DNA from 4 places in the Streptomyces ficellus genome. Region 4 is predicted to be linked to each of the others. Evidence: riboswitches for the same ligand, from Rfam matches in the RefSeq annotation. Region 4 holds a riboswitch; each other region holds the start of a gene.
What was found. Region 4 has a riboswitch for cyclic di-AMP ahead of EIZ62_RS28580 (C40 family peptidase). Riboswitches for the same ligand answer to the same signal wherever they lie in the genome.
Positions count from the first base shown of each region.

Region 1 (7,435 bases), 2.0 Mb from region 4:
ACGACGGGCCGGTGGAGCTGGCGACGTGGCGGTTCGCGACCGAGCCGCTCACCCTCGGCGGCGAGCGGATCGCCGCCGGCGACCCCGTGCTCGTCGTCCTCGCCGCGGCCGACCGGGACCCGGAGCGGTTCGGCGAGCCGGACACGCTCGACCTGGCGCGGCGCGACAACCAGCACCTGGGGTACGGGCACGGCATCCACTACTGCCTCGGCGCGCCGCTCGCCCGGCTGGAGGGGCAGACCGCGCTCGCCACGCTGCTGACCCGGTTGCCCGATCTGAGCCTTGCGGTGGATCCGGCCGATTTGCGGTGGCGTGGTGGGCTCATTATGCGTGGACTGCGTACGCTCCCCGTCGAGTTCACCCCTTTTGGGGCCGATATCCACTGACGGTGCGTCAGGTCTGTGATATTCGCGTGATCTGTAGTGCATCGACTTGTGACTGACGTTCGAATGCCGCTACGTTCACCGTCACCTCAGCAGTCACGCGAAAGGCAGCACCGCATGCGCTCCGGGAACGGCCGGCACCGACGACCCCGTCAAGCCCCCGCCATCGTCGTCGCGGCAGGGGTGACCGGATCCGCCATCGCGCTCCCGCTGCTCGGCGCGGGCTCCGCGTCGGCGGCCGACGCCGCCACGTGGGACCGCGTCGCCGAGTGCGAGTCCGGCGGCATGTGGAGCGCCGACCTCGGCAACGGCTTCTACGGCGGCCTCCAGATGTCCCAGGAGACCTGGGAGTCGTACGGCGGCCTCACCCACGCCGCACGCCCCGACCTCGCCAGCCGCACCGCCCAGATCGCCGTCGCCGAGAAGGTGTACGCGGCGACCGGCGTCAAGGCGTGGGAGACCTGCGCGCCCATCGCCGGGCTCGGCGGCGCCGCCGGGTCCACCACGGCCGACCCCACCGCGCCGTCCGCCGGCGCCACCGAGGCGGCTCCCGAGGCGTCCGACCCGACCGAGACGCTCGAGGGCCCGGACGCGCCCGCGGCCCCGCGGCCGTCGGACGACCCGGTCGGGTCGCTCCTGCCCGGGCAGCCCGAACCCTCGGCGCCCGCCACCCCGCAGAGCCCCGCGCCCGGCACCGGCAAGCACCGTGGCGAGGCCGCCAAGGAAGAGACGCCGGGCACGGAGCCCGCCGCCCCCGCCACCCCCGGCGCCCCGGCCTCCAGCACGCCCGCCACGCCCGCCGAGCCCGCCGCTCCGGCCGCCTCCGGGGACGGCAGCACCGCCACCCCCACCGCGCCCACCGAGCCCGGCAATTCGGGCAACGGCCGCGAAGCGGACGGCCACCCCTCGCGGGGCGACGGCGCTTCGCGCGACCCGGGCAGCGTCGAGCCCGGCGCGTACACGGTGCGCCCCGGCGACAACCTCTGGACCATCGCGGACGAGAACGAGGTCCCGGGCGGCTGGCCGGCGCTCTACGAGGCCAACAAGGACGCCGTCGGCGGCGACCCGGACCTCATCGTCCCCGGTCAGAGCCTGGAACTGACGGCGGATCAGCCGTAAGTATCAGACTGTATGTCCGCTTCTGCGCCAGTGAGATATGAATCTCTTCGGCCTCGTTGGCGCAGAGCGGTGGACCGAATCGCACAATCCGCCCTTCACCTGCGTAAACGCCCGTCAAGGCGAGGTCTGTAAGGGCTGATTGACCCGGATGTCCGTCTTTGAACTTCGGGGACGTCTGTGTCTACGGTCGTGACCGCTCGCCACCGCGGGCCCCATCGACCGGAACGCCGAATCCTGCCGCCGGCCGACGGGAACAGTCGTCGCGTCACGCGCCGAAGGCAGGAGCGGGGGACCCAAGGTAAGTGCCGGGCCCGGGCCATGGAGACATGGCGCGGAACCGGCTTGGGGTGAAGCCGCGCGCACGGAAGGTGCCGCGCGGCCGGGCAGCTCACGCCCGAACCCGACAGCTCACCTCGCAGGCGTCGGTGAGGAGATGTCCCATGCTGTTTTCCGGCAAGGCCAAGCACCGTCGCCCCTCCAAGGCCGTCCGATTCGCCGCGTTCGCCGGCATCACCGGTGCCGCCGTCGCCGCCCCGCTGATGGGCGCCACGACCGCCTCCGCCGCCACCACCGCCGAGTGGGACCAGGTCGCGCAGTGCGAGTCCGGCGGCGACTGGTCCATCAACACCGGCAACGGCTACTACGGCGGCCTGCAGTTCTCGGCCTCCACCTGGGCCGCGTACGGCGGCACGGCCTACGCCCAGACGGCCGACCAGGCCTCCAAGGCCCAGCAGATCGAGATCGGCGAGAAGGTCCTCGCGGGCCAGGGCAAGGGTGCCTGGCCGAGCTGCGGCGTCGGCCTGTCCAACGCCGCCAACGACGGCGCCGCCGCCGAGCCCGCCCAGCCGAAGGTGGAGCGCGAGGCCGAGCAGCCCACCACGCGCAGCGAGCAGCGCACCGCGCCGAAGGCCGAGGAGAAGGCCGCGCCGAAGACCGTCACCACCCCGACCGGCAAGAAGGTCGAGAAGGGCGACGGCGAGTACAAGGTGAAGGCCGGCGACACCCTCAGCACCATCGCCGCCGACAAGAAGGTCGCCGGCGGCTGGGAGAAGCTGTTCGAGCTGAACAAGGACATCGTCGACGACGCCGACCTGATCTACGTGGGCCAGCAGCTCCACCTGAGCTGACCCCCGGCGGGACCACCCCGGCCCGGCGCGTCCTTCCCCCGCGCGCCGGGCCGGGGCTTTTCCGCGACCGGCCCGGCCGGGCCCACCGGCCCGAGCGGCCCAACTGGGGCGCACCCCTGAGCGGGCCCCCGCACACCGAGGCTACCGGCCGGTAAGTTTCGCGGTGTTCTGTCCGTAATGCGGCCTGGTGAACGCTTTTTCGTCCCAGGAGGCGGGCGTCGGCCGGTACCGGCTCCCCGGCCGGTTAGGCTCTTGCCGCAAGGCCAAAGAGACCCTGCACCGCACGCGTCACATTTTGCGTCACATCCCAGAAGGAGATGCTCGTGCCGTCCATCGACGTCGTCGTAGCCCGGGAAATCCTGGACTCCCGAGGCAACCCCACGGTCGAGGTCGAGGTCGGCCTCGACGACGGCAGCACCGGCCGTGCTGCCGTCCCGTCCGGTGCCTCCACCGGAGCGTTCGAGGCCCTCGAGCTCCGCGACGGTGACAAGGACCGCTACCTCGGCAAGGGTGTCGAGAAGGCCGTCCTCGCCGTCATCGAGCAGATCGGCCCGGAGCTCGTCGGCTACGACGCCACCGAGCAGCGGCTGATCGACCAGGCGATGTTCGACCTGGACGCCACGCCGGACAAGTCGTCGCTCGGCGCCAACGCCATCCTCGGCGTCTCCCTCGCCGTCGCGCACGCCGCCTCCGAGGCGTCCGACCTGCCGCTCTTCCGCTACCTCGGCGGCCCGAACGCGCACCTGCTGCCCGTTCCGATGATGAACATCCTCAACGGCGGCTCGCACGCCGACTCCAACGTGGACATCCAGGAGTTCATGATCGCGCCGATCGGCGCCGAGTCCTTCTCCGAGGCCCTGCGCTGGGGCGCCGAGGTCTACCACACCCTGAAGAAGGTCCTGAAGGAGAAGGGCCTCTCCACGGGCCTGGGCGACGAGGGCGGCTTCGCCCCGAACCTCGACTCCAACCGCGCCGCCCTCGACCTCATCCTCGAGGCCATCAAGCAGGCCGGCTACGCCCCGGGCAAGGACATCGCCCTGGCGCTCGACGTCGCCGCGTCCGAGTTCTACAAGGACGGCTCGTACGAGTTCGAGGGCAAGTCCCGCTCGGCCGCCGAGATGACGGACTACTACGCCGAGCTGGTCGAGGCGTACCCGCTGGTCTCCATCGAGGACCCGCTGTTCGAGGACGACTGGGACGGCTGGAAGACCATCACCGACAAGCTGGGCGCCAAGGTCCAGCTCGTGGGCGACGACCTGTTCGTCACCAACCCGGAGCGCCTGGCCCGCGGCATCGACGAGAACGCCGCCAACGCGCTGCTGGTCAAGGTCAACCAGATCGGTTCGCTCACCGAGACCCTGGACGCCGTCGAGCTGGCCCAGCGCAACGGCTTCAAGTGCATGATGTCGCACCGCTCCGGCGAGACCGAGGACGTCACCATCGCCGACCTGGCCGTCGCCACCAACTGCGGCCAGATCAAGACCGGCGCCCCGGCCCGCTCCGAGCGCGTCGCCAAGTACAACCAGCTGCTGCGCATCGAGGAGATCCTCGACGACGCGGCCGTGTACGCGGGCCGCTCGGCCTTCCCGCGCTTCAAGGGCTGATCTTCCGCGGCAGCCTCCGTACGTCCCCGGCCACGGTCCCGTACCGTGTCCGGGGACGTACGTACGTAACGGGCAAGGGGAGGCGGGTACAACACATGGCCCGGGACCGGTTCTCCACCGCGACCAGGCTGCGGCTGCTCGGCGAGCAGACCGCCGCCCGTGTCTACCGCTCCCAGACCCGCCGGCAGGCCCGCCGCTCCCGGCTCACCGGCCGCGCGGCGTTCCTCGCGCTGGTCGTCTGCTCCCTGGTCGTCGCCCTGGCCTACCCGATGCGCCAATGGGTGTCCCAGCGCGCCGAGATCGCCGACCAGGAACGGCTGGCGGCCGAGGCGAGCGAACGCGTCGAACGGCTGCGCGACGAGAAGGCCCGGCTGCGGGACGACGCGTACGTCAAGCGCCTGGCCCGCGAGCACCTGCACTACGTACTCCCCGGGGAGACCGGATACACGGTCATCGACCCCGACGCGGTGCGCCAGCGCCGCACCGACCAGGGCGCGGCCGACCGCCCCTGGTACTCCAACCTCTGGGACGGCGTGGACACCGCCGACCGCACCGACCGCAAGTAGAACCCAAGGCAGGCATGGAAACGCCCCCTCCGCAGACCGAACGCACCGAGCCCACCGAGGCGGACGTCGCGGCGTTCAAGGAACAGCTCGGCCGTCCGCCGCGCGGCCTGCGCGCCATCGCGCACCGCTGCCCGTGCGGCAACCCCGACGTGGTGGAGACCGCGCCGCGGCTCCCGGACGGTACGCCGTTCCCGACGACGTACTACCTCACCTGCCCGCGCGCGGCCTCCGCGATCGGCACGCTGGAGGCGAACGGCGTCATGAAGGAGATGACCGAGCGGCTCCAGGCCGACCCGGAGCTCGCCGCCGCCTACCGCGCCGCGCACGAGGACTACATCGCCCGCCGTGACGCCATCGAGGTCCTGGAGGGCTTCCCCAGCGCCGGCGGCATGCCGGACCGCGTGAAGTGCCTGCACGTCCTGGTCGGCCACTCGCTGGCGGCCGGTCCCGGCGTGAACCCGCTGGGCGACGAGGCGATCGCGATGCTGCCGGAGTGGTGGGCCAAGGGCCCCTGCGTCACGGCCCACCGGGACGAGGAGGCCGGCGCGTGACCCGCGTCGCCGCCGTCGACTGCGGTACGAACTCCATCCGCCTCCTGGTCGCCGACGTCGACCCCGCCACCGGCGAAGTCACCGACCTCGACCGCCGGATGACGATCGTGCGGCTCGGCCAGGACGTCGACCGCACCGGACGGCTCGCGCCCGAGGCGCTGGAGCGCACCTTCGCCGCGTGCCGCGAGTACGCCGCCGTGGTCGAGGAGTACGGGGCGAAGCGGCTGCGGTTCGTGGCGACGTCGGCCTCGCGCGACGCCGAGAACCGCGACGACTTCGTCCGGGGCGTGGTGGACATCCTGGGCGTGGAGCCCGAGGTGATCAGCGGTGACCAGGAGGCGGAGTTCTCCTTCACCGGCGCGACGAACGAGCTGGAGCACTCCTTTGGCGGCGAGTACCTGGTCGTCGACATCGGCGGCGGGTCCACCGAGTTCGTGGTCGGCCGCACCCACGCGCGGGCGGCCCGGTCGGTCGACATCGGCTGCGTACGGCTGACCGAGCGTCATGTGCGCAGCGACCCGCCCTCCGCGGCGGAGGTGGCGGCGATCCGCGCCGACATCGAGGCGGCGCTGGACCTTGCGGAGGAGTCGGTCCCGCTGCGGGAGGCGGAGACGCTCGTCGGGCTGGCCGGTTCGGTGACCACGGTCGCCGCGATCGCCCTGGGGCTCACCGCGTACGACTCGGCCGCGATCCACCGGTCGCGGATCTCCTACGAGCAGGTCGCCGAGGTCACCGAGCGGCTGCTGGCGGCGACGCACGACGAGCGCGCCGCCGTCCCGGTGATGCACCCGGGCCGGGTGGACGTCATCGTCGCCGGAGCGCTGGTCCTGCGGGCCGTGATGGAGCGCACCGGGGCCCGCGAGGTGGTCGTCTCCGAACACGACATTCTGGACGGAATCGCCCTGTCGCTGGTCTGATCCGGGCGCCCCGGACGACCCGTGGGGCGGCCTGTCGGACAGTCCGTCGGGAAAGTTCGTGAAGTTCTTCACAAGAGAAAGGGCCCTGAGGGGGGTCGGAGAGGGCCGCAAAGGCCTCCGGAGCCCCTTACAGGGCCCTTTCGCAGGTGTGGACGCCATCCTCGTCTGTGTTTCGCAGGCGTGAACTCCGGTGGCGCTCCACGGTTAAAAGGTGCTCGCCGTCCCAGTTCAACGGGGGTGAACAACGTGTTCCGATACACCGTGGTTCCCCTGCGGCGCCATGACCTCGGTCACGCGGGCCGCGCAGTGTAGCAGAGGTCTCCCCGGACCTTGTGAAGGGGCGCACGAGCGACCCCCCTCCACCGGGTGGATACTCGATGGCATGAGCACCACGGAGCGTCCCAGGATCCTCGTAGTAGGCGGTGGGTACGTAGGCCTGTACGCAGCTCGGCGCATTCTCAAGAAGATGCGCTACGGCGAGGCGACCGTCACGGTCGTCGACCCCCGGTCGTACATGACCTACCAGCCCTTCCTGCCCGAAGCCGCCGCCGGCAGCATCTCGCCGCGGCACGTCGTCGTCCCGCTGCGACGCGTGCTGCCCAAGGCCGAGGTACTCACCGGCCGGGTCACCACCATCGACCAGGACCGCAAGGTCGCCACGATCTCGCCGCTCGTCGGCGAGGCGTACGAGCTGCCCTTCGACTACCTGGTGATCGCGCTCGGCGCGGTCTCCCGCACCTTCCCGATCCCCGGCCTCGCCGAGCAGGGCATCGGCATGAAGGGCATCGAGGAGGCCATCGGCCTGCGCAACCACGTTCTCGAGCAGCTCGACAAGGCCGACTCGACGACCGACGAGGAGGTCCGCCGCAAGGCGCTGACCTTCGTCTTCGTGGGCGGCGGCTTCGCCGGCGCGGAGACCATCGGCGAGGTCGAGGACCTGGCCCGCGACGCCGCGAAGTACTACAAGAACGTGAAGCGCGAGGACATGCGCTTCATCCTGGTCGACGCCGCGGACAAGATCCTCCCCGAGGTCGGCCCCAAGCTCGGCAAGTACGGCAAGGAGCACCTGGAGGGCCGTGGGGTCGAGGTCTACCTCTCCACGTCCATGGACTCCTGCGTCGACGGCCACGTGGTGCTGAAGAACGGCCTCGAGGTCGACTCCAACACC
Region 1 is NZ_CP034279.1:4,384,610-4,392,044, forward strand. Features, by position in the region: gene EIZ62_RS19660 (cytochrome P450 family protein) at 1-386, shown strand, start outside; gene EIZ62_RS19665 (LysM peptidoglycan-binding domain-containing protein) at 501-1,502, shown strand; cyclic di-AMP (ydaO/yuaA leader) riboswitch at 1,763-1,939, shown strand; gene EIZ62_RS19670 (transglycosylase family protein) at 1,943-2,629, shown strand; gene eno (phosphopyruvate hydratase) at 2,953-4,233, shown strand; gene EIZ62_RS19680 (FtsB family cell division protein) at 4,329-4,799, shown strand; gene EIZ62_RS19685 (DUF501 domain-containing protein) at 4,814-5,350, shown strand; gene EIZ62_RS19690 (Ppx/GppA phosphatase family protein) at 5,347-6,267, shown strand; gene EIZ62_RS19695 (NAD(P)/FAD-dependent oxidoreductase) at 6,650-7,435, shown strand, end outside.
Region 1: linked by a shared signal. The riboswitch ahead of EIZ62_RS19670 (transglycosylase family protein) and the one ahead of EIZ62_RS28580 (C40 family peptidase) in region 4 are both predicted to bind cyclic di-AMP.

Region 2 (7,435 bases), 2.5 Mb from region 4:
GGTCCCCGGAAAGCGGCCCTGCCGCGCCGGGTACGTCAGGGGGATGACCATGGCCGGGTTCCTGCACGCCACCGTCACCTTCCCCGCCGTGCTGTTCACCGCGGCGCTGGTGGTCGTCGCCGGCTTCTGGCTGCTGGTGCTGGTGGGCGGCGCGGACCGCGACAGTTTCGACGGGGACGTGAACGCCGACGCCCTCCGCCTCGGCGGGGTGCCCGTCTCCGTGTCGGCGTCGCTGCTGGTCGCCGTCGCCTGGCTCCTCGCCGTCACCGGCTCCCTCGCCCTGTCCGTCACCGGGTGGCCCGCCGCGCTGTGCCACCTGCTCGACGCCGTCCTGCTGTTCGTCGCGCTGCTCGGATCATGGGCGCTGATGAGTGCCTTCGTACGCCTCCTGACCAGGGACGCGGGCAGTGGCGCGGGGGGTCCGCCGGGTATGGGTTAGGGATCGTGCTCCTGATGGCGTAGTGTGGTGTTCACCGACGCGGGGTGGAGCAGCTCGGTAGCTCGCTGGGCTCATAACCCAGAGGTCGCAGGTTCAAATCCTGTCCCCGCTACTGAAGACGAAGGCCTGGTGCATTGCGCATCGGGCCTTCGTTCGTTTCCGGATCCCGCACCACGAGTCGCGGCGGCCGGTGTCACCCGGTCGGCGGACGGCGGGTCGTCGCGCGGCGCGGCTCCGGCCGGCCTGGACGCGGCGCGGTACCGTCCGCAGCCGTGGGTGGACCGGGCAGGAGTTCAGAGGTGGGGCGACGCGCGGGCGACCGCCGCCGGGGCGAGCGGCGTCAGGGCGACCGGCGTCAGGGCGAGCGGCGTCAGGGCGAGCGGCGTACCGGAGCCGGGCGTCCGGGAGTGCGGGGTTTCGTGCGCGCGCTGCCGGCGCTGCTGGTCGTGGGCGGTGTGGCGTACGACATGCTGACCCCGTCCCGTTTCACCGCCGTACCGCTGTTCGCCGCCGCCCCGCTCGTGGCGGCGCCGCTCTTCGCTGCGGTGACGACCCTGCTGTCGGGTCTCTTCGCCGTCCTGGCGATGGTGGGCCTGCACCTGGGCAGCGGCACGCTGGGCGAGGCGCAGACCCTCACCGAGATCTTCACCGTGGTGGTGGTCGCGGCGCTCGCGCTGCTGATCAACCGGGTCGTCCGGCGCAGCGGTGAGCGGCTGGCGTCGGCGCGGGTGATCGCCGAGACCGCGCAGCGCGCTGTGCTGCCGACGCCCCCGGAGCGGATCGCGGGCCTTCAGGTGGCGGCGCGGTACGAGGCGGCGCAGGCGGACGCGTTCATCGGCGGCGACCTGTTCGCCGTGCAGGACACGCCGTACGGGGTGCGGTTGGTGGTCGGGGACGTACGCGGCAAGGGCATGGGGGCGGTCGAGGCCGTGGCGGTGGTCATCGGGGCGTTCCGGGAGGCGGCCGAGCAGGAGAGCTCGCTGGAGGGCGTGGCGCAGCGGCTGGAACGCGCGCTGGCGCGGGAGGGGACGCGGCGGGACGGCCTGGACGCCTTCGAGGGGTTCACCACGGCGGTGCTGGCGGAGATCCCGCGCGGGGAGGCCGTGGTGCGGGTGGTGGACCGGGGGCACCCGGAGCCGCTGATGCTGTACGCGGACGGGGGCGCCGAGCTGCTGGAGCAGGCCGAGCCGACGCTGCCGCTGGGCATGGCCGACCTCGGTACGTGGCCGGACCGGGCGTACGAGGTGCCGTACCCGGCCGGCGCGACGCTGCTCCTCTACACGGACGGGCTCTCCGAGGCGCGGGACGCGGAGGGGGTCTTCTACGATCCGGTCGCGCGGCTGGCCGGGCGGCTCTTCCCGGGCCCCGACGCGGTGCTGGACGCGCTGGTGACCGACGTGTGGCGGCACACGGGCGGCGGGGCGACCGACGACCTGGCGCTGCTGGCGGTGACGCGGCCGACGGCGGGGCAGCCGGAACGGCGCCGGACGATCCCGGTGGTGCCGTAGGAGTTCCGCTTCCGCCGCCACGGTGTGTAGTCGGCGGATGCCACTGCGCATAACAGTTGACGCACCGTCAGGACCAGAGTGCATGGTGAACATTCCTGATGCGCGGTCAAGTCGCCCGCTTCTGCCCGGTTGTGAGGCGGTACATCCCAGGCGGATCCGGTTAATGATCAGTAGGAACAGCTTGGAATCCGGAGCCCGCGTCTATTAACGTTCGATAACGCAGCGCGGTCGTCCCAGCCGTCGCCAGAGACGGCACCGCGCGCGTGCGCCGAATTCCGCAAGGGAACCGGGGAACCACCACCTTGGGGTGAATCGGACGCCTTCGCACCCGTGCGGAGGGGCCCGTAGGAGACCTTCCTGCTCCGAACCCGTCAGCTAACCCGGTAGGCGAGAAGGAAGGAAAGGAGTGCGCCTCCGTGGCGTCCAACAGGCCTGCCCCCGAAGCTCCGTCCCGCTCGATCGGGTCGTTCGACTCTTCGAGTGTCCCGGACGCGGCACCTCTAAACGGGGAGTGGGAGGAATGGAACCCCACCGAGGAGAGCGTCCGCCCCGTCCGCGGCCGGCACCGCGTGGCCAAGCAGCGCGGCGGACTGGCCCGTAGCTCCACCGTCCTCGGTGTCGGAGTCATCGCGGCGGTCGGCGCGGGCGGCATGGCCACCGCCCAGGACAAGCCGGCGGTGTCCATATCCCTGCCGGACGTCGTCACCGACAACCTCCCGGACGTCGAGTCCCTGCCCGGCATCGGATCCCTGGTCTCCGACGACTCCGACTCCGGCTCCGGCGAAGGCGGCACCGCGGACAGCGGTGTCGCGACCGCCTCCCTCACCGGCACTCCCGCCGCCGACGCCGCCGGACAGCAGAGCGGCGGCGCGGACGCGGGCGAGGCCCTGCGCGCCCGCATCCTCCAGCAGGCCGAGCAGCAGCAGGCGTCCGCCGACGCCGAGGCGAAGGCGGCCGCCGAGACGGCCGCCGCCGAGCAGGCCGCGGCCGAGGCGAAGGCACAGGCCACCGCCGCGGAGAAGCAGGCCGCCGAGGAGAAGGCCAAGGCGGAGGCGGCGGCGAAGGCCGAGGCCGCCGCCGAGGCGAAGGCGGCGGAGGAGAAGCGGCAGGCCGAGCAGGCCGGCAGCTGGTCCCTGCCCACCTCGTCGTACACGATCACCTCCACCTACGGCCAGGCCGGCAACATGTGGTCCTCCGGCTACCACACCGGACTCGACCTCGCCGCGCCCACGGGCACGCCCGCCAAGGCCGTCCACGGCGGCACGGTCAAGTCGGCCGGCTGGTCCGGCTCGTACGGATACCGCATCGTCCTGGAGCTGGAGGACGGCACCGAGGTCTGGTACTGCCACCTCTCCTCGATGACCGTCGGCGCCGGGCAGAAGGTCGGCACCGGCGAGACCATCGGCCGCGTCGGCGCCACGGGCAACGTCACCGGGCCGCACCTGCACCTGGAGGTGCACACCGCGGGCGGCGAGGGCATCGACCCGCTGGCCTGGCTGCGCGGCAAGGGCCTCACCGTCTGACCATCCGCCCGGGACACACCAGACCCCGGCAGTCCCGGCGCCACACCCCCCGACGCCGGGGCTGCCGGTGCGTTCACCCCCGCCCTCCGGGCGGGCGGACGCCGGCGCGCCCTACGACCGGTACGGGTTGTAGCCGCCGCCGTAGTTGAGGTACGGCGGCGGCGTCCACACCCGGCCGGTGACCTGGGCGGCGTACGTCAGCGCCGGCCCCGCTATCTCCTTGCGCTGCCACAGGTGGTGCAGCAGCTCCTGCTCGCGCGCCGTGAAGTCCGGCCCCACGGCGCCCCGGCGGGCCCGGTGGCGCAGGAACGCCAGCGAGGTCGCGAACGTCTCGTACTCGCCGACCGCGCGGGCCGCCGCGGGACCGAAGCAGCGCGCCGCGTACCCACGGGCCAGCCCGCGCGCCCGCATCGACGAGAGCGCGAGCGGCTCGGCGGGCGTGAGCCAGCCCGCCGCCGCGTACGCCGGGAGCTCGCCGGATATCGTGCGCAGCTCGCGCTGGCGCGACCAGATCGCCAGCCACGTCAGCAGCCCGAACGCGGGCACCATGCACGCCCCGTACACGGCGTAGAAGCCCCACGGCCCGTACGCCGCCGAGCCGTTCCACAGCGCGTGCATGCCCATCGCCAGGACCAGCCCGAGCAGCGGCAGCGCGACCCTGCGCACCCGCCTGCGGCGCGCGGTGAGGGCGGCGACGCCGAAGCCTATGCCGGTGAGCACCGTGAACAGCGGGTGGGCGAACGGCGACATCACGATCCGTACGAAGAACGTGGCGGCCGTGACCGACGCCAACCCCGACGTCCCGAACTGCTGGTCCTCGCCGAAGGCGTTGCCGAGGTACAGGATGTTCTCGGTGAAGGCGAAACCGGTCGCGGTGAACCCGGCGATGACCACGCCGTCGACGATCCCGGTGAAGTCCCGTCTGCGGAACAGGAAGACGAGCAGCACGGCGGCGGCCTTGGCGCTCTCCTCGACGACCGGTGCGACGACGGTCGCGCCGAGCGTGTCGGCGGACGCCGGATCGGCGGTGGCGGTGGCTATCCAGCGGGTCGCGAAGGTGTTGGCGACGATCGCGACCAGCGCGGCGGCACAGGCCCCCCACGCGAACGCGAACAGCAGGTTCCTCCACGGGCCCGGCTCGACCCGGTCCAGCCAGCGGAACGCCGCCATGAGGAGCGGGACGGGCAGCAGCGCCAGGCCCAGCCCGACGAGGAAGCCCTCGGTGCCGGTCTGTTCCCGCACCAGCGCGAGGATCACCAGCCCGCACAGGGCGAGCACGATGACGACCGCGGAGGCCTGCACCACCTTGCTGCGCCAGAGGGCGCGGCGGGGCTTGTAGCGCCAGCGGGCACGCTCCGGCACGGCGTCGAACGACGGCTGTGGTTCGTACGCCGGGACGGCCGGATACGGCGACTGGGCATGCGCAGACGAATGGGACACGCGATCGACCCTAACGACCGCCACGGACAGTCGGCGACGGCATCGCCCCGGTGCGCGGGGCGTCACACCCGCACGCGCGGGCGCCCTCCACCCGCCGTCACACGCGCCGGAAGAGGAGGTCGTGCACCACGTGCCCATTGTCCAGGCCCTGCCCCTCGAAGCGGGTGAGCGGCCGGAAGCCGGGGCGCGGGGCGTAGCCGCCGTCGGGCACGGTGTTCTCGAACGCGGGGTGCGCGGTCAGCACCTCCAGCATCTGCTCCGCGTACGGCTCCCAGTCCGTGGCGCAGTGCAGGACGGCGCCGGGCCGCATCCGGGTCGCCACCAGGCCCAGGAACTCGGGCTGGATCAGCCGGCGCTTGTGGTGCCGCTTCTTGGGCCAGGGGTCGGGGAAGTACACGCGTACGCCGTCGAGGGCGTCGGGGGCGAGCATCTCGCGCAGCAGGATGATCGCGTCGCCGTTGGCCACGCGGACGTTGCTCAGGCCGGCCTTCTCGGCGAGGGAGAGCAGGTTGCCCTGGCCTGGGGTGTGCACGTCGACGGCGAGGATGCCGGTCGACGGGTCGTCGGCGGCCATCTGCGCGGTGGCCTCACCCATGCCGAACCCGATCTCCAGGACGACCGGGAGCCCGCCGAACATTGCCCCCAGGTCGAGGACGCGCTGCCCGTCGATGTCCAGGCCCCAGGTGCCCCACAGCCGCCGCAGCGCGTCGCCCTGCCCGGGCGTGACCCGGCTGCGCCGGGGCTGGAAGCTGCGGATCCGCCGCTCGAAGTGCGATCCGGCGGGGTCGGGCGCGGGCCCCTCGGGGAAGCGGGGCTCACCCTTGGGACGGTGGGGGACTGCGGTTTCACGGGGCTCAGACACAATGCCCCGATTCTACGGCGCCGCCGTGGCGCACCGTGCCGGGCCGTCCGGGTCAGCCCAGGTGCGCCAGGGCCCGCCGGGCGATCTCGCGGCCGATGGGGAGGGACGCGGTCGCGGCCGGGGACGGGGCGTTCAGCACATGGACCGTCCGGGGGGCCTCGCGGATCAGGAAGTCGTCCACGAGCGTGCCGTCCCGGAGGACCGCCTGCGCGCGGACGCCCGCGGGCGCGCGGCGCAGGTCCCCCGGTTCCACCGCCGGGAGCAGCCGCCGCACCGCCTCGGTGAACGCGCGCTTGGACACCGACCGGTGCAGCTCCCCCGCCCCGTACCGCCAGTGGCGGCGGGCCATCCGCCAGGAACCGGGCCACGCCAGCGTCCCGGCCAGCTCTCCGGGCCGGACGACCGACCAGCCGTACCCCTCGCGGCCGAGCGCCGGGACCGCGTTCGGTCCCACGTGGACACCGCCGTCGATGCCCCGTGTCAGGTGCACCCCCAGGAACGGGAACGCCGGGTCCGGCACCGGATACACCAGGCCGCGCACCAGCTCCGGGCGGGCCAGCTCGAAGTACTCGCCCCGGAACGGCACGATCCGCATGCCCGGGTCGTCGCCCGCGAGGCGCGCCACCCGGTCGCAGTGGAGGCCCGCGCAGTTCACCAGGACCCGGCCCCGGACGACCGCCCCGCCGGACGTTTGTACGGCCACCCCCCAGGGGCGCCGGTCGACGGCGGTGACCTCCGCCCCGTACCGGATCCGGGCGCCGGACGACTCCGCGAGCTGCGCGGCCACCGCCCCGTAGTCGCACACCCCGGTCGTGCCCACGTGGATCGCGGCCAGGCCCCGCACCCGCGGCTCGTACTCGGTGATCTGGGCGGGGCCCAGCTCCCGCACCGGGATGCCGTTCTCCCGGCCGCGCTGGACCAGGGCGTGCAGCCGGGGCAGCTCGGCCCGCTCGGTCGCGACGATCAGCTTGCCCGTGACCTCGTGGGGCAGCCCGTACTCCGCGCAGAACTTCACCATCTCCGCGGCGCCCCGCACCGCGTACCGCGCCTTCAGCGAGCCGGGCCGGTAGTAGACACCGCTGTGGATCACTCCGCTGTTGCGCCCGGTCTGGTGGCGTGCCGGGCCCCGCTCCTTCTCCAGGACCACCACCCGCGTCCCGGGGGCGGCGCGCGTGATCGCGTATGCCGTCGACAGCCCGACAATGCCGCCGCCGATCACGAGCACGTCGCAGTCGACCCGCCCGAAACCCTCACCGCCGTACCCGGACACCTGTGCCACCTCCCACCCCAGATAGTGCACTGGCCCACTGACAATGCCCCTAAACATGCCTCGCACGGGGCGCGACGTGGCGGGGGACACGGTGGGACACGGCTCACGCCGGGGTCATCAGCAGCGGGCGGGCCCGCTCCCGCAGCTCCGCCACCCGGGGCTCGTCCCCGTACGGCTCCAGCCGGTGCAGCAGGTCCCGCACGTACTCGGTCGTGCGCGCCGACGAGATCCGCCCGGCCACCTCCACCGCGCGCGTACCGGCCGCGCAGGCGGCGTCCAGATTGCCCGACTCCAGTTCGGCGACGGCGCTCACGACCAGCCGTAAACCGTGCGAGCGGACGAACTCCTCCGTCGGCCGCGACAGGGCCTGCTCGGTGAAGCGGCGCACCTGCC
Region 2 is NZ_CP034279.1:3,842,695-3,850,129, forward strand. Features, by position in the region: gene EIZ62_RS17140 (hypothetical protein) at 1-439, shown strand, start outside; tRNA gene EIZ62_RS17145 (tRNA-Met) at 478-551, shown strand; gene EIZ62_RS17155 (PP2C family protein-serine/threonine phosphatase) at 739-1,947, shown strand; cyclic di-AMP (ydaO/yuaA leader) riboswitch at 2,204-2,352, shown strand; gene EIZ62_RS17160 (M23 family metallopeptidase) at 2,364-3,470, shown strand; gene EIZ62_RS17165 (PrsW family intramembrane metalloprotease) at 3,582-4,910, opposite strand; gene trmB (tRNA (guanosine(46)-N7)-methyltransferase TrmB) at 5,008-5,772, opposite strand; gene lhgO (L-2-hydroxyglutarate oxidase) at 5,825-7,099, opposite strand; gene EIZ62_RS17180 (NsdA family TPR-like regulatory protein) at 7,146-7,435, opposite strand, start outside.
Region 2: linked by a shared signal. The riboswitch ahead of EIZ62_RS17160 (M23 family metallopeptidase) and the one ahead of EIZ62_RS28580 (C40 family peptidase) in region 4 are both predicted to bind cyclic di-AMP.

Region 3 (7,435 bases), 290 kb from region 4:
ACGTGATCCCGCTGCCCGGCGCCCGGGTCGCGCTGGTGGTGGGCGACGTGGTGGGGCACGGCCTGCACGCGGCGGCCACCATGGGCCGGTTGCGTACCGCCGTGCACAACTTCTCGGCGCTGGACCTGCCGCCGGACGAGCTGCTGGGGCACCTGGACGAGCTGGTCTCCCGGATCGACCAGGAGGAGGGCGGCGACGGCGACGGCGAGGGCATCACGGGGGCGACCTGCCTGTACGCGGTGTACGACCCGGTGTCCGGGCGGTGCAGCATGGCGACGGCCGGGCACTTCGCCCCGGTGGTCGTGCTGCCGGACGGCACGGTGGACTGTCCCGAGGTGCCGGTCTTCCCGCCCCTGGGGCTCGGCAGCCTGCCGTTCGAGACGGCGGAGGTCCGGCTGCCCGAGGGGGCGCAGCTCGTCCTCTACACCGACGGGCTGATCGAGCACCGCGGCCGGGACGTCGACACGGGGCTGCGGGTGTTGCGCGAGACGCTGTCGGGGCACCCGGACCGGGGTCCGGAGGAGGTCTGCCAGGCCGTGTTCGCCGCCCTGCTGCCGCCGCACCGCCGCGACGACATCGCGCTGCTGGTGGCCCGTACCAGCCTGCTGGACCGTGCCCGGGTCGCCGACTGGGACGTGTCGCCCGACCCGTCGGCCGTTGCGGGGGTGCGGGCGGCGTGCGGGCGGCAGCTGGAGCAGTGGGGTCTGGAGGACATCGGCTTCACCACGGAGCTGATCCTCAGCGAGCTGATCACGAACGCGATCCGCTACGGCTCCGAGCCGATCCACGTACGGATGCTGTACGAGCGCTGCCTGATCTGCGAGGTGTCCGACGGCAGCAGCACCTCCCCGCACCTGCGGCGGGCGGCCACCACCGACGAGGGCGGGCGCGGCCTGTTCCTGGTCTCCCAGCTCACCGACCGGTGGGGCACCCGCTACACCCCCACGGGCAAGGTGATGTGGACCGAGCAGTCCCCCACCGCCGGGCCCCGGCAGCCGATGGAGCTGCTGCTCGACGACATCTCCTGGTGACGGGCGGGCGCCGCTGTTGCCGGAACGACAACACCCTTTGCCGCTGCCGGGGCGGCCGGGGTGGAATGGACGGCATGGAAGAACAGTCGGACGCCATCGCCCGGACCCTCTCCGAGGTCGGGCCGCGCCTCAAGCGCCTGCGGACCAGGCGCGGGGTGACCCTGGCCGCGCTCGCGGCGGCCACCGGCATCTCCAAGAGCACCCTGTCGCGGCTGGAATCCGGCGGGCGCCGCCCCAGCCTGGAGCTGCTGCTGCCGATCGCCCAGGCCCACCAGGTGCCGCTGGACGAGCTGGTGGGCGCGCCCGAGGTGGGCGACCCGCGGGTCCGGCTCACCCCGAGGACCGTGCACGGCAACACCACCGTGCTGCCGCTGACCCGCCAGCCCGGCCCGCAGCAGGCGTACAAGATGGTGCTGCCGCCCGACCGGTGCACCCCGCAGCCCTGCACCCACGAGGGGTACGAGTGGCTGTACGTGCTGTCCGGGCGGCTGCGCCTGGTGCTGTCGGGGCACGACCTGGTGCTGGGCGCGGGCGAGGCGGCCGAGTTCGACACCCGGCTGCCGCACTGGTTCGGCAGTACGGGCGACGGCCCCGTCGAGGTCCTCAGTCTCTTCGGCCGGCAGGGTGAGCGGATGCACGTGCGCGCCAGGCCCCGGCGGGCGGGCGCGGAGAAGGAGGCGGCGGGGCAAGGTGACGGGCCGGACGCGAGCGGGGTCGGCCGCCGCCCGTCGCCGGCGTCCGCGTGATCATCCGGTGCAGGAGGCCGGAGGCGGCCCGCCCGGAGGCCGGGTCGTCGATGTGCGTGCCGATCCCGACGACGTCGTCGGCGCTCCCCTTTCCCGGGGAGGCGGCGGGGCCGATGAGGGGCGCGGCGTCCGACTACCGGCCGGGAGCTTCCGGCTAACGGACGACTTCCTTCGATCCAGGCACCATTCGGCATATGCATCCCCGCCTCACAACCCGCACCACCCGTTTCACCTTGGCATCGAAGGAAAAACGGCCGTTTGCGCCGGGTGGCCATCTGTTAATCTGCCCGCTCCTGGATGTTGGTCCACCGTTTCCCTCTCCCCCAAGCGCCCCACGCTCGCCGGGTGCAGCGAGGTGTTCCTTTCGTGTACAGCACTCCGTTCTCCCCGGCGGAAGCCAGAGCCGCGCGGGCCCGGGTGGGCCTGAGCACCGCCGAGGTCGCCCACGCCATGGCCGCCTGCGGCATCCCGGTCCACCCCGACCTGGTCCTCGCGTGGGAGCAGGGCTCCCACCCGCCCTCGGAGCCCCAGCTCTTCGCGCTCGCCGATGTGCTGTGGTGCCCGCCGACCACGCTGATGGGCGTCGAGCCGCGCACCCTGGCCGAGCACCGGCTGGCCCGGCAGCTGAGCGTGGAGCGGCTGGCGTACCGCATCGGCATGGACCCGGCCGAGTACCGCGCGGCGGAGTCGGAGCGGTACTGGGACGGCGACCTGCGGCAGACCAGGGCCCTCGTGGACGCCCTGGGGCTGTCGCTGCGGAAGCTGGTGGGCATCATGGGCCGCGGCGAGGAGCTGGCCGGCCACCTGCGGTCGGCGGTCGACGGGCGCTGGAAGACCCACGTGGCGCCGGTGGCGGAGCTGGTGGTCGTCAACGAGACCCTGGTGGGCGGCGCGCTGCGCACGATGCACACGGAGTTCGCGGAGTTCTCCAAGCGGTACATGGGCCATCTGGTCGCCCGCAACGACGACTCCCGCCTCAAGGAGGTCGCCGCGGAGCGCTCCGCCTACCTCCACCGGCTGGTCGACCACTTCTGGGACCTCGTCGGGGACGTGGGCGAGGAGCCGCCGTTCGACGCGCGGGGCCGCTGAGCCCGGGCGGCCGGCCACCGTGGGCCGGCCGCCGGCCGCTCGCCGGTCAGTGGGCGGTGGCCCTCATGGAGGTGGGCGGCGGCGCGGCGGCGCCGCCGTCCTCGTAGTCGTCCCAGTCGATCTCCATCGCCTTGCGGCGCGTGAACGCGTTGAAGAACAGGTTCAGCGCGATCGCCGTGAGGGCGCCGAGGGTGATACCGCTGTCCAGGACGGCCCTGAGGTCGTCCGGCATGCGGTCGAAGAAGGGTGTGACCGTCGTGGGGAGGAACGCCGCGCCCAGGCTGACGGCCAGGACGAGGGCGTTGCGCTCCTCACGGAGGTCGACCTTGCCCAGGATCTGGATACCGACCGCCGCCACCAGGCCGAACATGGCGATCGCCGCTCCGCCGAGCACCGGGTGGGGAACGGCGGCGACCAGGCTTCCGGCCTTCGGCAGCAGCCCGAGCACGATCATGAAGACACCGGCGGCGACCACCACGAACCGGCTCATCACCCGGGACATCCTGACCAGGCCGATGTTCTCGGCGAAGGCCACGTAGGGGAACGAGTTCAGCACGCCGCCGAGAACGGTCGCCACGCCGTCGGCGCGCAGGGCGCGGGTGACCGTGTCGCTGTCGACCTTCTTGCGGATGATCTCCCCGATGGCGTACACGTCGCCGGTCGTCTCGATCATGGTGATCAGCATGACGACCACCATCGCGACGACGGGGAGCAGTTCGAACTCGGGTGTCCCGTAGTGGAAGGGCGTACTGACGCCGAACCAGTCGGCGTCCGCCACGGCCCCGAAGTGCGCGTCGCCGAGGAGCCAGGCCACGGCGGTGCCGGCGACCAGCCCGATGAGTACGGCGAGGCTGCTGAGGAACGGCTTGCCGACGCGGACCACGGCCAGGACGAGCAGCAGGGTGCCCAGCGCGTACGCGAGGTTCTTCCCGGACCCGTACGAGGGGTCGCCCATGAGGTGGGCGCCACCGGCGGCGTTCTGGAGACCCACCGGGATCAGGGTGATTCCGATGATGGTGAGGATCGTGCCGACGACGACCGGCGGGAAGTACCTCACCAGCTTCCCGAAGAAGGGCGCGAAGAGGAAAGTGGCGATACCGGCCGTGATCACCGCGCCGTACACGACCAGCAGGCCGGCCGTTCCGCCGCCGGCGCCGATTCCGATGGCCACCATGGGTGAGACGGCGGTGAAGGTGACGCCCTGCACCAGGGGGAGTTTCGCGCCGACCTTCCAGACACCGAGCGCCTGGATGATCGTCGCTATGCCACAGGTGAGCAGGTCCGCGTTGATCAGGTAGACCAGCTCTTCGCGGGAGAGACCCAGGGCGTTCCCGAGGAGTACCGGGACGATGACGGCCGCGGCGTAGAACGCGAGAATGTGCTGGAAACCGTAGAGGGTGAGTTTGGGGAGGGGAAGCAACTCGTCGACGGGATGCGGCTGCTTCCCGGAGTGCTGTCGGGGGACTCGTGCCATCTCTGCCTTGCCTTCGCGAGGTAGGTGAATGAGAGAAGGGGCCTTCGCCGTGCGTCCCGGATGACAAGACGTGGACATGTCGGCCCGTACGGAGCCGACGTCTGGCGGAGTTGCCGACACCACGTCGCCCTGCGCTGCGTTTGTGCGTCCTGGTTGGCAGGACGTCCTTCGATCAGGCCTGAACAGGACCGTTTTGTCCTGGGATCCGGAGGGGGAGCCGATCGGGGCGCTCACCCTAGTTCACGGCCGGCGTTCCTCGCGAGTAACCGGCGTTCGACGGCGATCGGACCGCCACCCACGCCCTCCTCGCGCACCATGCGTCCCTTTTAGTCCATGCATGCACCTTTTGCCGCCAGCGACCGCAAAGTCCATATCGCTCCATACATAAGCAACTTGTGTATGCGGTTCGGGCGGCGTGATAAGAATCACCGCGCAACGAGGGCGTGCTGGCGTTCCGGGGCCGGATTTCCGTGGGTTTGCAGCAAAGTTGACACTCTGCCACCCGACCCGTGACGGAAGAGCCGGGAAATCCGAGCCTTGTTCCCTCACGCGTCTCTCGCTTACGGTCCCCTCAATCCGGATGGACCGCCGAATCCTGCCGCCGTCCGGAATTTCCACCCACCCACTCAACGACGCACGGCAGGAGCGGGGGAACCAGGTAAGCCGCCGGTCCGGTACACACCGGAACGGCTTGGGGTGAAGTCGCGGTGATTCCGCGGCCGGGCATCTCCAGCCCGAACCCGACAGCTCACCTCGCAGGCGACGGAGAGGAATTCGCCATGCCCGCAAAGGGTAAGCACCGTCGTCCGAAGAGCAACCCGCTCGCCCGCCGTTTCGTCGCCGCGGGCACGGGCGGCGCCGCACTCGCGCTCCCCATGATCGGCGCCACCGCCGCCGAGGCCGCGCCCAGCACGGCGCCCGCCGTGGCACAGGCGGTCACCGCCGCCTCCCCGGCCGCCGCGCCCGCGAAGGCCCCCGCCACCTATTCCGTCGTCGCGGGAGACACCCTCTCCGGCATCGCCCAGGAGCACGGCGTGAGCGGCGGCTGGCAGAAGCTGTACGAGGACAACCGCAAGGCCGTCGGCGCGGACCCGTCCCTGATCCGCCCCGGCCTCAAGCTGACGATCGGCGGCAAGGCCGCGGCCGAGCGCGCCTCGGCGCCCGAGCGTGCCGACCGTTCCGCCGCGCGGACCGCCACCCAGGCCGTCGCCAAGACCACCACGTACGCGAACAACCTCGACGGCTGGATCCGCGAGGCGCTCGACATCATGAAGCAGCACAACATCCCCGGCAGCTACGAGGGGATCCACCGCAACATCATGCGCGAGTCGTCCGGCAACCCGATGGCGATCAACAACTGGGACTCCAACGCCGCGGCCGGCACGCCGTCGAAGGGTCTCCTCCAGGTCATCGCGCCGACCTTCCAGGCGTACCACGTGCCGGGCACCGCGAACGACGCCTACGACCCGGTCGCCAACATCACGGCCGCCTGCAACTACGCGGCCGACCGGTACGGCTCCATCGACAACGTCAACGGCCCGTACTGATCCCTCCGGGTCGCCACGACCCCGCACGACCTCGACCCCGGGGCCGGTCCGCACGCACGCGGCCGGCCCCGGCGGCGTGCGCGTGGCACCCGACGAACGACCAGGCTCTTGCATAAAAATGCGGACTATGACAATCTCACTCATACCGCGTTGTACGAGGAGTTTCCCGCATGGCCCACGAAGCCGACCCGACTCTTCCCACCCCAGCACACCGAACAAACATCGCTCTGGCCCGCAACTGCCACCTCTGTGGTGAGTGGGGCACGGTGATCGACGCCCACGGCCATGACGCACCATGCCCGGGCTGCCAGGGGGCAGCTCAGTAGTTCTGCCACTCGTGGCGCGTGTACTCCAGCACCGCCGGGTCCATCAGGGTGCTCGCCCGTACGTCCTGCCGGCGCCGGTCGACCGGGAAGACGGTGGCGGCCGCGAGGACGTCCTCGTCGAGGAAGCGCAGCGGCGGCGTACGAGCCGCCAGGCGCAGCGGCGGCGGAGCGCTGCCGGCGCCCGGTGAGGCGAGGACGAAGCCCCAGTTGCCGAAGCTCGGCACGTCGATCTGGTACGGGGTCGTCGCATAGCCGGCCTCACCGATGGTCGCGGCGATGGACCAGTACGACTTGGGCGCGAAGAACGGCGAACCACCCTGCACCATGACGCGGCCGTCCGGCGTCAGGACACGGCCCAGCAGGTGGTAGAACTCCACGCTGTAGAGCTTGGCCAGCGCGGCGGTGTCGGGGTCCGGGAAGTCGATGAGCACCGCGTCGTAGCGCCGGGTGGCGTCCCGCAGCCAGTTGAAGGCGTCGGCGTGGACGACGGTGACCCGGGGGTCGGAGAGCGCGTCGTCGTTGAGGGCGCGCAGCGGGGCGAAGTCGTGGGCGAGCCGGGTCATCGCCGGGTCGAGGTCGACCAGGGTCACCCGCTCGACGTCGTCGTACCGCAGCACCTCCCTCAGGGCGAGCGCGTCGCCGCCGCCCAGGATGAGCACCGATGACCGCTTGCCCGACAGGGCGGGGTGGACCAGCGCCTCGTGGTACCGGTACTCGTCCACGGAGGAGAACTGGAGGTCGCCGTTGAGGAACAGCCGGGTGTCCGGCTGCCCGGTGAACGCGGTGGACCGGGTGACGACGATGTCCTGATAGGGCGTGGTCTCGGCGTGGACGATCGGGTCGCGGTAGAGCTGCTGGCGTGCGGTGACCTCGATGTCGTCGGCCAGGACGTACACCGTGGCCAGGAGGCCGAGGACGGCGGCCGCGCCGGCCAGCAGGCCGTTGCGCACCACCCGGCGCGTCTCGCGCCGGAAGATCCACAGGACGACGACCACGCCGGCCACCGCGTTGACCGCGCCCACCACCAGCGCGCCCTTGAGCTGGCCGAAGGCCGGCAGGAGCAGCAGCGGGAAGCACAGCCCGCCGACCAGCGCCCCGACGTAGTCCGCGGCGAACATGTCGGCGACGGCGCTGCCGGCCTCCTGCCGCCGGATCCGCTGGAGCAGCGTCATCAGCAGCGGGATCTCGGCCCCGACGAGGAGGCCCACGACGAACGAGACGA
Region 3 is NZ_CP034279.1:6,649,620-6,657,054, reverse strand. Features, by position in the region: gene EIZ62_RS29950 (SpoIIE family protein phosphatase) at 1-1,031, shown strand, start outside; gene EIZ62_RS29945 (helix-turn-helix domain-containing protein) at 1,106-1,777, shown strand; gene EIZ62_RS29940 (helix-turn-helix domain-containing protein) at 2,144-2,866, shown strand; gene EIZ62_RS29935 (nucleobase:cation symporter-2 family protein) at 2,913-4,340, opposite strand; cyclic di-AMP (ydaO/yuaA leader) riboswitch at 4,950-5,117, shown strand; gene EIZ62_RS29930 (LysM peptidoglycan-binding domain-containing protein) at 5,120-5,887, shown strand; gene EIZ62_RS29925 (polyamine aminopropyltransferase) at 6,207-7,435, opposite strand, start outside.
Region 3: linked by a shared signal. The riboswitch ahead of EIZ62_RS29930 (LysM peptidoglycan-binding domain-containing protein) and the one ahead of EIZ62_RS28580 (C40 family peptidase) in region 4 are both predicted to bind cyclic di-AMP.

Region 4 (7,435 bases):
TGGAAGGCCACCCGGACGAAGTCCGGCGGGTCGACGTATGACCAGTCCGGGCTCCGGTCGACCGGCTCGCCGCCCAGCAGCGCGGCCCAGAACCGGGCCAGCGCGGCCGGGTCGGCGCAGTCGAACACCATTTCACTGACGACAGCTCGCATGATCAGGAGCGTACGGCCGCGGCGAACGCGTCCGCATCCCAGATGCCGCCGAGAGCCGGGGCCAGCCACCGGCCCGCCCGGGCCCGGAACACGTCCGGCGGCAGCGCGCCCGCGCCCGAGGGCACCGCGCCCAGCAGCGGAGCGCCCGCGACTTTCGGCAGGTCCGTGACGTTGCACCGCTCCGCGAGCCCCGGCTCGTCCGGCCAGCTGCCGACGACCAGGCCCGCCTGCACCAGCCCGCGCGCCCGCAGCGCCTCCGCGGTGAGCGTCACCATGTTGAGCGTGCCGAGCCCGGCGGGCGCCACCACCAGCACCGGGGCGTCCAGCAGCCGGGCGGCGTCGGCGAGCGTGCCGCCCTCCTCGTCGTACCGCACGAGCAGTCCGCCCGCGCCCTCGACCAGCACCAGGTCGTGCTCGTCCGCCAGCTTGGCCGCGGCGTCGGCCACCTCGGCCGGGCCCACCGGCGCCATCCCGGCCCGCCGGGCGGCCGTGTCCGGTGCCAACGGCTCGGGGAACCGGGCCAGTTCGGCGGCGGTGACCCCGCCCCCGGCGAGCCGCACGACCTCGTCCGCGTCACCGCGTTCCGCCGGTGCGACCCCGGTCTGCGCGGGCTTCAGCACGGCCACCGAGCGGCCCGCCGCCCGTGCCACCGCCGCGAGCGCCGCCGTGACGACGGTCTTGCCGATCTCCGTGCCCGTACCGCTGACGACCAGTACCGACATGTCATCCCTCCCGCGCGGCCGCGAACACCCCGCGGCAGATCCGTGCCACGTCCTCGTCACCCGTGACGTAGGGCGGCATCACGTACACCAGGTCCCGGAACGGCCGCAGCCACACGCCCTCGCGGACCGCCGCCGCCGTCGCGGCCGCCATGTCCACCGGGTGGTCCAGCTGCACGACGCCGATCGCGCCGAGCACGCGCACGTCGCGCACGCCGGGCAGCTCGCCGGCCGGCGCCAGCCCGTCCCGGAGTCCCGTTCCGATCCGCTTGACCTCCTGCTGCCAGTCCTGGCCCAGCAGCAGATCGATCGATGCGCACGCCACCGCCGTGGCCAGCGGGTTGCCCATGAACGTCGGGCCGTGCGCCAGCACCGGCACCTCGCCCCGCGAGATGCCGTCCGCCACACGGCTGGCGCACAGCGTCGCCGCCAGCGACAGGTAGCCGCCGGTCAGGGCCTTGCCCAGGCACATCACGTCCGGCGCCACGCGCGCGTGCTCCGCCGCGAACAGCGTGCCCGTGCGCCCGAACCCGGTCGCGATCTCGTCGAACACCAGGAGCACGTCGTGCGCGTCGCACGCCTCCCGCAGCACCCGCAGGTACTCCGGGTCGTGGAACCGCATCCCGCCCGCGCCCTGCACCACCGGCTCGACGATCACCGCCGCCAGCTGGTCCGCGTGGCGCCCGATCGCCTCCCGCAGCTCCCGCGCGTACGACTCCTCGTACTCCGCCGGGGGCGGTCCCACGAAGACCTGCCGCGGCAGCGCGCCGGACCACAGCTCGTGCATCCCGCCCTCGGGGTCGCACACCGACATCGGCTGCCACGTGTCGCCGTGGTAGCCGCCGCGCCAGGTCAGCAGCCGCTGCTTGGCGGGCCGGCCCACCGAGCGCCAGTACTGGAGGCACATCTTGATCGCGACCTCGACCGACACCGAGCCGGAGTCGCAGAGGAACACGTGGCGCAGCGGCTCCGGAGTGATCTCGACCAGCCGCGTGGCGAGGCGCACGGCGGGCTCGTGGGTGAGCCCGCCGAACATCACATGGCTCATCCGGTCCAGCTGACCGCGCGCCGCCTCGTTGAGCACCGGGTGGTTGTAGCCGTGGACGGCGGACCACCAGGACGACATGCCGTCGACCAGTTCGTCGTGCCCGTGCGCCGGTTCGGCGAGCCGCACCCGCACCCCGGAGGCGGACTCCACGACGAGCGGGTCGGTACGGCCGGGCATCGGACCGTACGGGTGCCACACATGCGCCCGGTCGAGCGCGATCAGCCCGGCCGCGTCGAGCCCGGCCCCGGTGCCGTCACGCATTGGGCGCGAGGTCGGTGCCGGCGCCCCGGCGGCGCACGGCCACCAGGTCGGTACGGGCCTGGTCGGTACGGGCCGTGTCGGTGGCCACCGGCTGCGCGGGCGCGGGCTCCTCGGAGCCGCACACCGAACCCGAGCCGCACCCGCCACCGGTGCCGCAGGACGAGGCGTCCGCGCGGTGCTCGGGCAGGGTGGTGGTGTCCGTGCCCTCCACCTCGAAGCCGGCGTCCGCGATCATGTCCAGGTCCGCCTTGCCCGCCTGGCCCTCACTGGTGAGGTAGTCGCCCAGGAAGATCGAGTTGGCCAGGTGCAGGGCCAGCGGCTGGAGCGAACGCAGGTGCACCTCGCGTCCGCCGGCCAGCCGGACCTCCACGTCCGGGCACACGAACCGGACCATCGCCAGGATGCGCAGCGCCCGCTGCGGGGTCAGGTTCCACTCCTTGGCGAGCGGCGTGCCCTCGAAGGGGATCAGGAAGTTCACCGGGACCGAGTCCGGGTCCAGCTCGCGCAGCGCGTACACGACGTCGACCAGGTCCTCGTCGCTCTCGCCCATGCCCGCGATCAGACCGGAGCACGCGGACAGACCCGCCGCGTGCGCCTTCTGCACCGTGTCGACCCGGTCCGCGTAGGTGTGCGTGGTCGTGATGTCCCCGTACGTCCCCTCGGACGTGTTGAGGTTGTGGTTGTACGCGTCGGCGCCGGCCGACCGCAGCCGCTCCGCCTGGCCGTCCGAGAGCAGCCCGAGGCACGCGCAGACCTCGACGCCCTCGTTCTCCTCCTTGATCGCCTCGATGGTCTTCGAGACGCGGTCGACGTCCCGGTCCGTCGGGCCGCGGCCGCTGGCCACCAGGCAGACCCGCTTGGCGCCGCCGGCGACACCCGCGGCGGCGGCCTTGGACGCCTCCTCCGGCTTCAGCCAGGTGTACTTGAGGATCTCCGCCTTCGAACCGAGCCGCTGGGAGCAGTATGAGCAGTCCTCGGGACACAGGCCGGACTTGAGGTTGACCAGGTAGTTGAGCTTCACCCGCCGTCCGAACCACTGACGGCGTACCTTCCCGGCCGCGGCCACCACATCGAGCAGCTCGTCGTCCGAGGTCGCCAGCACGGCGAGCGCTTCTTCGCGGGTCGGCAGCTCGCGCCGAAGCCCCTTGTCCACCAGCGTGTTCAGCAGGTCCATGACGCAGATCCTGGCCTACGGCACGGCCCCGGGCCAAGGAGGAACTCCACAGGAGAGTCCGTTTCGAGTGTGTGTATAACCACACTCCGGTACCACCCCACCACCATTAGGGTCTGTTCGCTGTCTACAAAAGGGAACCGGACATGCCCCAGGCTCCGCTCGACCCGCCGCCCGCCTCCCCGTCCGGGCCGCCGCCCGCCACACCCTCCGGCCCGTCCTCCGGCCCGCCTGCCGCCGCGCCCTTCGGATGGATCGACGCCGAGGCGCGCCGCCGGGCGGACGCGGGTCTCGTCCGGACCCTCCGCCCCCGGCCGGCCGAGCCCGACGTCCTGGACCTGGCGAGCAACGACTACCTCGGCCTCACGCACCACCCCGCCATCACCGCGGCCGCCGCCGAGGCGGCCCGCCGCTGGGGCGCGGGCGCCACGGGCTCGCGCCTGGTGACCGGGACGACCGAGCTGCACGGCGAGCTGGAGCGGGAACTGGCCGCGTACTGCGGGTTCGAGGCGGCCCTGGTGTTCTCGTCCGGTTACGCCGCCAACCTCGCCGCCCTGACCGCGCTGAGCGCCCGGGGCTCGCTGATCGTCTCCGACGCGGGCAACCACGCCTCGATCGTCGACGGCTGCCGGCTCTCGCGCGCCGAGACCGCGGTCGTCCCGCACGCCGAGCCCGACGCGGTCGCCAAGACCCTCGGCGCCCACCCGGGACGCCAGGCGCTGGTGGTCACCGACTCGGTCTTCTCCGTCGACGGTGACGCGGCGCCGCTGGCCGGACTGGCGGCGGCGTGCCGGGAGCACGGTGCCGCGCTGGTGGTCGACGACGCGCACGGCCTGGGCGTCCTGGGCGAGGGCGGGCGGGGCGCGCTGCACGCGGCGGGGCTCGCGGGCGACCCGGACGTGGTCGCCACGCTCACCCTCTCCAAGTCGCTGGGCAGCCAGGGCGGGGCGGTCCTCGGTCCCGCCCGGGTGATCGACCACCTGGTCAACGCCGCCCGGACGTTCATCTTCGACACCGGGCTCGCCCCGGCCGCCGTGGGCGCAGCCCTGGCGAGCCTGCGGCTGCTGCGCGCCGAGCCGGACCTCGCCGGCCGGGCGCGTACGGTGGCGTCCACCCTGCACGCCCGGCTGACCGCCGCGGGGCTGACCGCGGTGCGGCCGGACGCCGCCGTGGTGTCGGTGCGGGCCCCCTCCCCGGAGCAGGCCGTGCGGTGGGCCGCCGACTGCCGGGCCGAGGGGCTCGCGGTGGGGTGCTTCCGGCCGCCGTCGGTGCCCGACGGCATCTCGCGCCTCCGTCTCACCGCCCGAGCCGACTTGACGGAACGTCAACTGGACGAGGCGGTCGCGACGATCCTCCGCACCTCACCGGTCCCGGTCGGCTGAGCGGTCCTGCCTTACGTCACCGTCTCCCGGGCCGCCGGACCAACCCACCAGTTTGCCGCCCAAATCCGGTCTCGAGTAGCAGAGTTCACCGCTTCGGGCGACAGATATATGCGGATCCTGGTGGATCGCCCCCATCAGGAGCGACATAAGTGGCAGTCTGGCGCGAAGCGCAATCCGAGGCCGTCCTCACAAAACATCCGGTTCGTGTCGGAGTCCGGCCCCGGTGGGAAAGGGACAGCGTCGCCATGGCGGACCATCAGGAAGCATCCATCACCCTGCCGAGCGATCCCGTCTCGGTCTCCGCCGCCCGGAGATACGTGGCGGGCGTCCTCAGCGAATGGGGGCTCCCCGATGGGGCCGAGACCGCCGACACCGTACGGCTGATCGTCTCGGAACTCGCCACCAACGCCGTCCAGCACACCTTCGGGCAGTCGCCGACCTTCACGGTGGACGTCCGGCTGGAGCGGGACGAGCGGCTGCGCATCGGGGTCACGGACAGCCACCCGCGCTGGCCGCAGCGGCTGCCCGCCGCCGTACAGCAGGACAACGGGCGCGGCATGGTGATCATCCGCTGGCTCGCCGCGGAGTGCGGCGGACGCCTCTCGGTCACCCCCACCGCGGAGGGCGGCAAGACGGTCTGGATCGCACTGCCCTGGTCGGTCCCGGTCCAGACCTGACCGCCCGCGGTGCGGGTGCGCCGGACGCGCCCGGCCGCCCCCGCACCACGGGTCATCGCCGGACGATCAGCGGACGCGTCCGTACCAGACGGACTTCGACCAGATCTTGTCCAGCTTCACCACCGAACCCGACTTCGGTGAGTGCCAGATCTTGTTGTTACCCGCGTAGATCCCGACGTGGTAGACGTTGCTCCCCCGATGGAAGAAGACCAGGTCACCCTTCTGCCGGCTCGACGCCGAGATGTGCCGGGTCTTGTTGTACTGCTGCTGCGCCGTACGCGGCAGGGTCTTGCCGGCCTTCTTGTACGAGTAGAGCGTGAGCCCCGAGCAGTCGAACCGGGACGGGCCCACCGCTCCGTACTTGTAGGGTGCGCCCTTCTTGGACGCGGCGACGTTCAGCGCCTTGCCGGCGTACGCCGGGGCGGCCTGCGCCTCGGACACGGCGCCGGGCGCCAGCATCGTGCCGCCGACGGCGGCGAGGGTGAGTGCCGAGACGGCACCCGCCCGGGACAGCAGAGACGGGACATGAATCTGCGCGGTCATGCGCAACCCTTCGTCAGCCGCCTGTGAAGGATGACCTGTCGGGTTCGGGCTGGCGAAGTTGCCCGGCCGCTCGCGCGGCTTCACCCCAAGGGCGACCGATGGGACGTACATCGTTCGGTCACCCGTACTGCTCGGGTCCTCCACTCCTGCCGATCCACTCCTGTCGACCAGTCATCCGGACGGCGGCAGGACTCGGCGTCCGCCCGGACCGCCCCGCCGCGGTGGCGGGGGCTTGTCGTCGTCAGGGATCTTGACCCATCCCGAGGGGAAATTCCGAGTCGAAACGGCCGTTTGTGAGGCTCCTCACGACTGATCCATTCGGGTGGACAGAGCCGATTTGGGGCCCGGCGACGTGACATCGACGATCCCCGTACCAGCGGCGGAACCTGATATTCCGCCAGATGCGTACGCGTGCTGCGCAACTCGCGTCGTCCGAAATTCGTCCGAATGCGTAGGCTGAACGAGGGAGCGGTTCTCGTACTCCTGAGCCCGTTCGGGGGAGGGCTACGTCGGTCCCACGCCTCGATTGTGAGGGACTGTCACGCGACCCGCGCGCCGTTCGCCGTCAAGCACCCGCAGGGCTCGCGCCAGCGTATGGGCATGTACTTCGCTCTCGCCGCGCTCGTGCATCCAGGTCAGGGCCTCGCGCAGCGCCGTCGCGCGCCCCACGAGGGCCTGCGCCGCGCGCAGGGCGCTGTACGTATGGGTGGCCCGCGCCGGGTTGGTCCGCCCCAGCAGGTCGACCGCTTCGAGCCAGCTGTCGACGAACGCGCTTTCGGCCCGGGTGAGCGCGGGGAGCGGCGGATGCTCCGGTGGCAGCACCGCTCACCTCCCGCGCCGGGGCACGACCTGGTCCACCAGGCCGTACGCCACGGCGGCGGACGCGTCGAGGAACGTGTCTCGCTCCAGGTCGGCGTCGACGCGCTCCCGGCTCCGGCCGGTGTGGAGGGCCAGGATCGCCGCCAGTTGGCCGCGCAGCCGGAGCAACTCGTCCGCGTGGATGCCGAGATCCGTCGGCCGGCCGTGCAACGGCTCGTCGAAGGACGGCTGCTGGATCAGCACGCGCGCGCCGGGCAGGGCCATGCGCTTGCCGGGCGCGCCCGCCGCGAGCAGGGCGGCGGCGGTCGACGCGGCCTGCCCGATGCAGGTCGTCTCCACGTCGCAGCGGATCGCCCGCATGGTGTCGTAGACGGCCGTCATGGCGCTGACCGGACCGCCGGGCGAGTTGATGTAGAGCGCGATGTCCCGGTCGGGCGCGGCGTGTTCCAGGTGCAGGAGCTGGACGATCACGTCATTGGCGGCGGTGTCGTCGAGGGGCGTGCCGAGGAGGACGATCCGCTCCTCGAGCAGCTTGGAGTAGGGGTCCAGGGTGCGGGTGCCGGTGCTGGTGCGCTCGGTGAACTCGGGCAGGACATGACGCGCGGCATGGCTCATCGCGCAGCTCCTTGTCTCTGTAAAAAATGTACAGGACGTACATCTCGT
Region 4 is NZ_CP034279.1:6,356,065-6,363,499, forward strand. Features, by position in the region: gene EIZ62_RS28550 (VOC family protein) at 1-152, opposite strand, end outside; gene bioD (dethiobiotin synthase) at 155-874, opposite strand; gene EIZ62_RS28560 (adenosylmethionine--8-amino-7-oxononanoate transaminase) at 876-2,180, opposite strand; gene bioB (biotin synthase BioB) at 2,173-3,354, opposite strand; gene EIZ62_RS28570 (8-amino-7-oxononanoate synthase) at 3,498-4,733, shown strand; gene EIZ62_RS28575 (ATP-binding protein) at 4,979-5,410, shown strand; gene EIZ62_RS28580 (C40 family peptidase) at 5,477-5,953, opposite strand; cyclic di-AMP (ydaO/yuaA leader) riboswitch at 5,957-6,129, opposite strand; gene EIZ62_RS28585 (hypothetical protein) at 6,458-6,775, opposite strand; gene EIZ62_RS28590 (ATP-dependent Clp protease proteolytic subunit) at 6,779-7,387, opposite strand.